Regions from separate parts of the Moritella sp. Urea-trap-13 genome, predicted to be linked through region 2. Evidence: predicted binding sites of a transcription regulator. Region 2 holds the regulator's gene; each other region holds the start of a gene.
The links. The regulator sigma-54, encoded in region 2, starts transcription at its own class of promoters, with help from an activator protein. The targets are predictions, from matches to a motif close to GTTGGCACGNNNNTNGNNT.

Region 1 (3,633 bases), on a different contig from region 2:
CCCATGCACAAGGTACAATCATCGGTTTTACATTCCACACCGCCATAAGGTGCATTTTCAGGCATGACTGAATGTGTCGGTTGCAGTGGACTTTGTGCAGATAATTTATCTAACGCAGTAAATAATTTTTCACGCTTAGTGCCAGACAGTTGCTCTGCTAATACCGCGTTATCCATTACGGCGATCTTATTCTCAACAACAGGTAATACCGGTTGAGTAAACGCCACAAAGTCTGCTGCCGAATCTAAATCAAACAAACAAATACGCCCGGCTTCAAAACCCATCTCCGTTAAGAAGGTATTGGCAATGGCCAGTTCATCATTAAGCACGCGATCAATCGTCGCCGGGATATAGGCGATGTTAGTGGCCAGTAATACTTGATGCGCACCATAGAGTAAGGCGCTAAACCAAGTATCAACACCAACCGTAGCCAGCTCTTCTAAAGCAATAGGAATAACATTTGATGGTAATAACGGTAATTTTTCTGCCACCGTTTGTTCGTCACGATTACCAAAGAATAAAATCGTTGGCTGTTCGCCACCCGCCATTTGATAACTGTTTAATAAACGGTAAATAAAGTTCTGAGTCTTTTCTGGTTCTGGTAATGCGTAAGTAATCGCTTCAGTCGGACAAGCCGTGGCACACGTCCCTACGCCTTGGCATAAGAACGGATTAATTTCGATAGCGTGACCATTACTGGTTAACGCACCTGCAGGACAAGCATCAACACAACGCGTACAACCGCCCACGCCACGTGATGAATGCGCACAAATATCATTGTCTAAACGAAAGTATTTTGGTTTATCAAACGTACCTAGCATTTCAGGTAAGGTTTCAATGACATCGGCAATCGCTGCTTTACCGCTACCAACAGGGTAATAACCAGGCGCTGGTATTTCGGTTTGAATAAGGCTATCCGCGCTCATATCAACGACTAAATCAAAACTATCACCACCAATGGTCACTTCCGCTAAATTGGTAAAAGTACTCAGTAAGCTACCCGCTACACGGCAGTTCACTTCGAACGCACCAAGGTAACCTTTAATTGTTACTTCATTACTAAAAAATACTTTGTCATTGCTATCGTTCGTCGCTGGCGCGGCATCTGTTGCAGCAGACGTCGCCAGCAGTGTTACTGAATTCAATGTTGCAAATTGCGGTGCTAGTGCCGTGATAATATCGTAAGCACCAATGATCAATAAGTTGCCACGACTTTCGTAAGATACCGTCGGCGGGATCAGATTAGATAATTCAACGGTATCGGCTATCGCCGCAAAGCGTGCTTGACCGTTGCTATCAGTAAATGTTTCTAAAGTACTTTTTAACATTGCTATTCCTGTATCTCGTCACCGTTATAAGGGTGTCGATTAAACTGCGAGTAATTACTCGCTGCTCTCTGCTAGCGTACGTTCATATTCGTACTTTTTGCTGTCGCTATTTTGCTGTAGCTAATAGAGCAATAACCGAACCAACTTTTAACGGAATAAAATGACCTATAAAGAGTTAAAGTCAGAGAGGGATTGTTTACTTATTCCTAAACGGGACATAATGTCGCTATAAACAATCGTGCATGGAACAAAATGTCCCGATTAAAATTAGGGTTATTTGTCCCTTTATGTCTCACCCGTCTGTTGAAGGTATTGCTGAAGCTGGTTTTTTTGTTCACCACCGCAATTTTTTTCACCACCGCAAGACGTCGAACTATTATCAGCCGAGATAGATTGAGTCGTTTCATCAACAGTGGCTTTTGGGGCTGCTATTACTTCCGTTTCCGGTTCAGTTTCCGTGGCGGCTAATACTTCACTTTCTTCAACGAGTTTAGTTTCTTCAATCAATTCAGCTTCAGGCTCTTCCAATACTGTCTTAACCCAACCGCGCAACTGTTTCGCGATACTCTCATCAAGCTTAGGTATATTAGAAAAGTCCTCGGTGTGATCATCCATATCACTGATATAGTTAAATTCATCAGCATGAAACAATTTTGCTAACGCTGCTTTTTTTACTGACTTATCAACGCCATGCTGTAAAAAAGAAGCGACGCCACTATCAAAGGTAACCTTATCGGCATCATCAATAGTCAGCACTTCTTCGACATGCTCATCAATCAGGTCTGTAGATGAGTTAGATAAATCAGAATTAGAGTCTACAACCGATGTCTCATAAGGTGCAGAGTCATTAGTAGTGTCGATATCCAGTTCAGCAACAACGTCTTTACTTGCTTCTAAATCAGTTTCTGCATGGTCTTTTGTCGCCAGTGATCTATCTGACCAACGTTGAAAAAAGTTACTGGCCACTTGAACGCCCTTTTCTGTCTTTACAACGTTTCTTTTTAAATTCAATCAGTTCGCCATTTCTACCAATGAATGCTTCCATCCAAGCTTGTATTGGTAATGGCATTTGAATATGCAGCACTTGATAGTCACCATCCATATAGCTACTGGCGACACTTTGCGCTGCAGTGATAAGTAATGGCGAAAACTGCTCGTCAGCTACTTCACAAACAATAAATAGATGAGGGTCTTGTGAACTGAGGTTAAAACGGTAATCAGTCCGTTCATCGCGATACAAAAACAGCGTTTTTTCATAGTGAGTTGTACTACCAGCACGGCTACTATCTTCTGTAGCAGTGATAACAGGTACTTGCTGATACAACTCAACATCTTCAATAGACCAAGACAAAGTAGTCCAGCGTCCAACTTGCTTTTCTTCAGAGCGAAGACTGAAGGCGATTGGCCAACTTGACTCGTCTTTCTCTAAGCGCTTATGTTCATCACCTTTATTTAGGTGTTTATCTTCATCACATAGTTGCACACATGCTCCTTTATTCTATTTTTATAATTATTTAGAATTTTTTACCTAACTTCCCCTACTCAGCAAAATTTAGACCAAGTTAGAAAGAAATGACAAATAAAACAGTTAAGTTGGAATGAACTTTGCTTTACCTCTTGATAGATATATAAACCAACAGGAATTTCGGATGCCGCAATTACCAAAAATAATTAGAACCAATTCTTCAGTTGAGCACACTATTACCGTTGACATCATGGATGAATATGGCGATACCATGACCAAGGAGATCGCCTGTGAACACCCGTTAACGATCTACTTAAATTGGGTAGAAATCGTGACAGTGATGACACTCGGCGCACGCCCAGCCGATCTGGTATTAGGGTATTTAAAAAACCAAGGGTTTATTGAAGACATCAGTGCCATTGAATCATTAATCATTGACTGGGACACTAATTCAGCCGCAGTAATTACGCACGAGAGTACTGATGGTTTAGAAGCTAAGTTATCGAAGAAGACAGTTACCTCAGGCTGTGGTCAAGGCACCATGTTTGGTAATGTCATGAAGACACTAGAAGGTGTCACTCTGCCGCAACCTGAGCTACTTCAATCAAAGTTGTATGGGCTGTTAGAAGCATTAACGCATCATAACGCGACTTATAAAGCCGCCGGAGCCGTCCATGGTTGCGCAGTATGCAAAGATACCGAGATCTTGTCGTTTGTCGAAGATGTTGGTCGTCACAACGCAGTTGATACCTTGGCCGGGGAAATGTGGTTAAAAGGCCAAACTGGTGAGGATAAGATCTTTTATACTACCGGTCGCCTCACCTCTGAGATGGTCATTAA
Region 2 (3,633 bases):
TTATCGTAAACGCCAAACGTCAAGAAGTGTTTATTAAAGAGAACCGCGTCATATTTTATGATAATGTGGTAGTGACTCAAGGGACTATATTAATTCATGCTGATAAGCTAACGGTATTAAGTCCGGGTGGTAAAGGTACAGAAGTAATGATAGCCACAGGTAACGTCGCCACTTTTTATCAAGAGCTTGATGACGGCAAAAAGATTAATGCTGAGTCGAATGAGATCCGTTACGAACTGGGTAAAAAGCGTTTAACATTAACAATAAATGCACGTTTACGTCAGGCTGATAGTGAAGTCAAAGGTAACAAGATCATCTACCAAATTGATAAACAAGAAATGATAGCCGAGAGCGGTAATAATGAATCAGATCGAGTGATCACCATTTTCACTCCTGAAGACACTAAAACTAAGTAGAGTAAATAAATTCATATGGCGCGTTTAAAAGCATCACACTTAGCAAAAAGTTACAACAAACGAAAAGTTGTTTCAGATGTGAGTCTCGAAGTTGAATCAGGCCAAATTGTTGGTTTGCTTGGGCCCAATGGCGCAGGTAAAACCACCACCTTCTACATGGTGGTTGGCTTAGTTAAACGAGATCATGGACAAATCTTCATTGATGACCAAGAATTAACGCATGAGCCAATGCATATTCGAGCACAGCAAGGTATTGGTTATTTACCGCAAGAAGCCTCCATTTTTCGTCGCCTATCAGTGACTAAAAATATCATGGCCATCTTAGAGTTACGTCCAGAACTCAGTCGTTTTGAACGCGAAGAAAAGTTAGAAGAGTTACTAGAAGAATTTCATATCACCCATATTCGCGACAGTTTAGGCATGAGTTTATCCGGTGGTGAACGCCGCCGCGTTGAGATTGCCCGCGCATTGGCAGCTGATCCTAAGTTTATTTTATTAGATGAACCGTTTGCCGGTGTTGATCCGATCTCGGTTGGTGATATTAAAAAAATTATTCAGCACCTGCGTGATCGTGGTTTAGGGGTATTAATTACCGACCATAACGTACGTGAGACGCTCGATGTATGTGAACACTCTTATATTGTTAGTCATGGACATTTGATCGCATCAGGTACTTCCGAAGAGATTTTATCTAACGAAAAAGTGAAAGAAGTATATCTTGGAGATCAATTCCGACTATAGTTTGATATTGATACTTAGCCGCATTAAGGAAGAGAGAGTAGTCGTTAGATGAAGCCATCATTACAACTTAGGATGAGTCAATCTCTGGCAATGACGCCACAGTTACAACAAGCGATTCGGTTATTACAATTATCGACCTTGGAGTTACAGCAAGAGATTCAAGAAGCGCTAGATAGCAATCCACTACTAGAACAAGAAGATCCCCATGAATCGCTTTCTAACGATGCAGAGAGTAATACTGATCATGATGGCAATAGTCAGGACATCGATAACGATGCTGCGCTGACCGATAGCAGTCAAATTGAAGTTGGCGATGCGCTTAACAGCGACTCTATCCAAGATGAATTACCCAATGACAGTAATTGGGATGATGTCTACACCCCACAAATACAAAACCACAGTAGCGGTAGTGCCGGTATTGATGGACTTGATCAAGTTTACCAAGGTGAAACCAGCGAAGGTTTATACGAGCACTTGATGTGGCAAATGGAGTTAACCCCATTTTCTGATATCGACCGCGCTATTGCCATCGCCATTATTGATGGTATTGATGACCATGGTTACCTTAACCAAAGCTGCGAAGAGATCCTTAATAGCGTTGATATCGATCACCAAGAAGTTGATGATAACAACGACGAAAAAATTGAATTAGATGAAGTCGAAGCGGTGCTAAAACGCATTCAGCACTTTGACCCCATCGGTGTCGCAGCACGCTCACTGCAAGAATGTTTATTGATCCAACTCCAACATTTACCTAAAAATACCCCTTGGTTAAGCGAATGTCAGCAAATAATTCACTCTCATATGGATTTATTGGGTAATCGCGACTACCGTCAATTAAGCCGTAAAACAAAATTAAAAGAGCCACAGCTTAAAGAGATCATGCAATTAATTCAGAGCTTGGAGCCAAGACCAGGTAATGTTATTGATCAAACGGAAGGCCTCTACGTTATTCCCGACGTGTTAGTAAAGAAAAAAAATAATCAGTGGGTAGTAGCGTTAAATCCTGACATTGTGCCAAGATTAAAAGTGAACAATGAATATTCTAATCTTTCGACGGGTAACCGCAACAGTAGCGATGGGCAATTTGTACGTACCCACGTACAGGAAGCTAAGTGGTTTATTAAAAGTTTAGAAAGTCGTAATGACACCTTGCTAAAAGTGACAAAAAGTATTGTACAACGACAGGTTGATTTCTTTGAGTATGGCGATGAAGCCATGAAGCCGATGGTACTCAACGATATTGCCGAAGAAGTTGAAATGCATGAATCAACTATTTCACGGGTAACGACGCAGAAATTTATGCACACGCCACGTGGTATTTTTGAATTGAAATTTTTCTTTTCAAGTCATGTAAGCACAGATAACGGCGGCGAGTGTTCATCAACCGCCATCCGGGCATTAATTAAGAAATTGGTCGCGGCAGAAAATGTCAGCAAACCATTAAGTGACAGCAAGATTGCTGATTTACTTGCTGATCAAGGTATCAAGGTGGCTCGACGTACTATTGCAAAGTACCGAGAAGCACTGAGTATACCGCCATCGAATCAGCGCAAGAGTCTGTTATAGGACTCACCTAACCTTCATAAGGGAGACGTATATGCAAATTAATTTAACAGGTAGACATGTAGACATTACAGATTCACTGAAAGATTACGTTGACAGCAAGTTTTCCAAATTAGAACGACATTTCGATCACATTAACAATATCCATGTGATCTTAAATGTCGAAAAACTACTCCAAGTTGCAGAAGCAAAAATACAGTTAAGCGGGGGTGAAATCTTTGCCGTACATGAACATAACGATATGTATGCAGCCATTGATGGCTTAATGGATAAACTTGATCGCCAAGTAATTAAGCATAAAGAAAAATTAATCCGCCATTAGTTTTAGTCCCACAACAAATAACCTAAAGGAAAACTATTTTTCCTTTAGGTATTCATGCTCCTGCCATAATTAAAACATATCATATCCACATCAATTGCGGGATAATGAGCCCATTATTATATATCGTCATGAGTTTAAAATTAGCAAACTAATTTTGGCTCAGGTCATGGTGTATGAACTGCGCAGATGTGAGGATGAAATATGAAATTAATTATAGTCAGCGGCCAATCAGGATCCGGTAAATCAATTGCATTACGGGTACTTGAAGATTTAGGCTACTATTGCGTAGACAACCTGCCAGTCACCTTACTCCCACAGCTACTACAAACCTTAAATGCCAAAACTGAAAAAATGGCAGTCAGCATTGATGTGCGTAATCTACCGACTGATAAGCAAGAATTAAATGACATCATTACGGAGCTAAAAGCCAGCACCGAACTAACCAGTTTATTCCTTGATGCCAATAAATCAGTGCTTATTAAGCGTTATAGCGAAACAAGACGACTGCATCCATTAACCAAAGATGAGCTGTCATTATCTCAAGCAATTGAAATAGAAGAAAAACGATTACGTCCTATCGCTTTGCAT
Region 3 (3,633 bases), on a different contig from region 2:
GACCTAACCTATACACGTCATTTACAAGAACGTGTCAGCCATATGAAGCAATTGTCGTCATTAGGTCGTATGGTAGCGTCATTAGCACATCAAATCCGCACACCATTATCGGCGGCATTATTATACGGTTCTAACCTGGCTAATCCCAATCTACCACCGGCGTCAAGACAGCGCTTTCAAAGCAAACTTATTCAGCGTCTTAATGATCTAGAAAACCAGGTTAATGACATGCTGCTGTTTGCACGCACCGGTAAAGATTTAGTGGTTGAAGAGATCTCGCTACAAAATTTATTAGTCCAAGTACAAGCGGGTAGTGAAGCGATGATGTTGCAGACCAACAGTCGAATGCAAGTGACACTGCCGGAACCGGATTTGTTAATTTTAGCTAATCGCAATGCACTCTCTAGCGCGATTGGTAACTTAATACAAAATGCCTTACATGCTTGTGGTCAAGGCGCAAGTCTAGCGATATCTGCAGTACGCTCCGGTGATGACGACGTGGCGATTATTGTTACTGACGATGGTCCTGGTATCGCCAAACATATGCAAGCACAAATTTTAGAACCTTTCTTCACCACTAAATCACAAGGTACAGGTCTTGGCCTTGCCGTCGTGCAAAGTGTAGTCAAAGCCCACCAAGGCAGTTTGAAGTTAGACTCAACTGAAGGTGAAGGCAGTAGTTTTAGTATAATCGTACCGCTACATCGCGTAGCAGAACCGCAACCAATGGTAATAGGTGGATAATAGTATGTCCCATTCTCAAATTCTTGTTGTTGAAGATGATTTAGGTCTCCGTGAAGCCTTGGTTGATACCTTATTAATGGCTGGTTACGAATGTGATGAAGTTGATAGTGGCGAAGGCGCCCTGATTGCATTAGCTAAAAAAGCCTATGATATGGTCGTGAGTGATGTCCAGATGGGTGGCATGAGCGGGTTAACATTACTGCATAACATTAAACAAAAACACCCTGATTTACCTGTGTTGTTGATGACGGCTTATGCCAAAGTTGATGATGCGGTCACCGCAATGCGTAATGGTGCTGTGGATTACATCGGTAAGCCGTTCTCGCCAGAAGTATTGATTAATCAGGTGGGTCGTTATGTGCCACCACAAAAAGAAGTGAAACGTACCCCTTGTTATGGTGATGTAAAAACCGAGCAGTTGTTAAACTTGGCACGTAAAGTCGCTAAGTCAGATGCCACTGTGATGGTGACAGGCCCAAGTGGTACTGGTAAAGAAGTATTATCGCGTTATATTCATGATAACTCGATGCGTTTCGATGGTCCGTATGTGGCGATAAACTGCGCGGCGATCCCTGATAATATGCTCGAAGCAACCTTGTTCGGTTATGAAAAAGGCGCATTTACTGGCGCGATCCAAGCGTGCCCAGGTAAGTTTGAACAAGCGCAGAACGGTACCATCTTACTTGATGAAATTTCAGAAATGAATTTAGCCCTGCAAGTGAAACTACTACGGGTATTACAAGAACGTGAAGTTGAGCGACTCGGTAGTCGTAAAACCATTAAACTTAATGTGCGTGTCATTGCCACCAGTAACCGCAATATGAAGCAAGCGGTAGCGAACGGTGATTTTAGAGAAGATTTATATTATCGTTTAAATGTATTTCCATTAGCCTGGTTACCATTGACTGAGCGTAAAGGTGATATTTTACCGATTGCCCAGCATTTATTAAAATTACACTGTAAACAAAACAACATTCCGACACTCGAGTTACTCGATTGTGCGAAAACTAAATTACAGATCTACCACTGGCCAGGTAATGTACGTGAGCTAGACAATGTGATCCAACGCGCGATGATTTTAGCGGTTGATGGACAGGTTAAGACTGCAGATCTGATTTTAGAAGATTTCTCCGCCGCTGACTTTACATTATCGACTGAAGAAGGCTTGGCGCCACAACTGCAGGTTAAGACTGAAATACCAGTGCGAAGTGTCACAATGCCAACAGAACCTTTAGGTAACGAATTACGTCAGCAAGAATATCAAATTATTTTGGAAACCTTGATTGGTTGTCACGGCGTGCGTAAGGACGTATCAGAGAAACTCGGTATTAGTCCGCGCACCTTACGTTATAAATTAGCGAAAATGCGTGAGCAAGGAATTGAAATTCCAGCTTGATCACCTGTTAGTACTCTCTTAAGGCCGCAATTTATTGAAATTGCGGCCTTTTTTATTGGCATGACAATTGCTTTAATTGATTAGGTAAGAAATTAGTCGGGTAGGTCAAAAATATGACAACAAGGATAATCAATGAATATCGCAGCCAATAATCTTTACTCTGAAATGCAAAGCATGTCGTTACAGGCGACTAAATTTGAAGCAGATCCAACTGCCGTAAAAGCGCCAAGCACGACATCGGCTAATTTTGGTGATATGTTGCAGCAAGCAATGGAAAATGTGAACGGATTACAACAGACTACAGGCGATTTACGCACCCGATTTGATCAAGGAGATCGCAGTGTGTCCCTAAGTGATGTTATGATAGCCTCGCAAAAATCTGGGGTAGCTTTCGATGCTACTGTTCAGGTTCGTAATAAATTGATCGAATCTTATAAAGAAATAATGAGCATGCCTGTTTAATCTCGGGTAAAGGAGTACTGCTGTGGCTGATACAGCTTCAAATACAGGTATCGCAAATAACAACGATATGGGTAATGATCTAGCGCAATTAGATGAGAATGAACAGAAAAGCTCAGCATTTGGTTTTTTTTCTAATTCCGATATCTTACGTCAAATTATTCTCATTCTGGCATTAGCGATATCGCTAACTTTAGTGGTATTTATTTTACTTTGGGGTAAAGATCCTGAAATGCGTCCGTTAGGCACGTATCAAACAGCTGAGCTTATTGAAACCCTCGAATTTTTAGACCTACAGAAAATAGAATATAAAATTAGTGGTGATACTGTGTCTGTACCAGCAGAGCAATATCAAGACATTAAACTTAACTTACGCCGTTCAGGATTAACCACGACACAATTACAAGGTGACGATATCTTAATGAAAGATATGGGCTTTGGTGTCAGTCAGCGGGTTGAACGAGAACGTTTGAAACTCGGTCGTGAACGTCAAATCTCACGCGCATTAGAAGAATTTAAACATGTGTCAAAGGCACAGGTTCTACTGGCGATCCCAAAAGAAAATGTATTTGCGAAGCGTGAAAAGAAACCCAGCGCAACCGTGGTATTAACGGTACGTAATAGTGGCGCTATTTCTCAAGAAAATATTGACTCTATGGTGCAATTGGTTGCGTCTGCCGTACAAGGTTTAGAACCAACACGCGTCACATTAACCGATCAAAATGGCCGTTTACTTAACTCCGGCAGCCAAGATATGCTGGCTGCACAAGGTCGACGTGAATTTGAAATGGTGCAAAATCACGAACGTGAGTACCGCGAAAAAATTGATTCAATTCTTATTCCTATCCTAGGAGTAAGTAACTATACCGCTGAAGTTGATGTATCCATGGACTTTAGCGTGACAGAGCAAACCCAAAAACGTTTTAACCCAGATTTACCCGCAGTGCGTAGTGAAATGTTACTTGAACGTCAATCACTCGGTAATGGTAATCAAGGTATCCCGGGTGCATTAACCAATCAACCGCCATTGGATG

Region 1: a site for sigma-54 is predicted at 1,455-1,473, ahead of CXF93_RS20875 (4Fe-4S dicluster domain-containing protein). Genes of this name have one in related genera too.
Region 3: a site for sigma-54 is predicted at 2,195-2,213, ahead of fliE (flagellar hook-basal body complex protein FliE). Genes of this name have one in related genera too.

Annotation. Positions count from the first base shown of each region.
Region 1 covers NZ_PJCA01000040.1:73,926-77,558, reverse strand. The annotation lists gene CXF93_RS20875 (4Fe-4S dicluster domain-containing protein) at 1-1,328, opposite strand, end outside; gene CXF93_RS20870 (DUF3306 domain-containing protein) at 1,614-2,294, opposite strand; gene CXF93_RS20865 (DUF3305 domain-containing protein) at 2,284-2,811, opposite strand; gene CXF93_RS20860 (formate dehydrogenase accessory sulfurtransferase FdhD) at 2,978-3,633, shown strand, end outside.
Region 2 covers NZ_PJCA01000039.1:289,913-293,545, forward strand. The annotation lists gene lptA (lipopolysaccharide transport periplasmic protein LptA) at 1-416, shown strand, start outside; gene lptB (LPS export ABC transporter ATP-binding protein) at 432-1,157, shown strand; gene CXF93_RS20235 (RNA polymerase factor sigma-54) at 1,206-2,726, shown strand; gene hpf (ribosome hibernation promoting factor) at 2,758-3,045, shown strand; gene rapZ (RNase adapter RapZ) at 3,247-3,633, shown strand, end outside.
Region 3 covers NZ_PJCA01000001.1:230,192-233,824, reverse strand. The annotation lists gene CXF93_RS01005 (PAS domain-containing sensor histidine kinase) at 1-744, shown strand, start outside; gene CXF93_RS01000 (sigma-54 dependent transcriptional regulator) at 749-2,140, shown strand; gene fliE (flagellar hook-basal body complex protein FliE) at 2,273-2,602, shown strand; gene fliF (flagellar basal-body MS-ring/collar protein FliF) at 2,625-3,633, shown strand, end outside.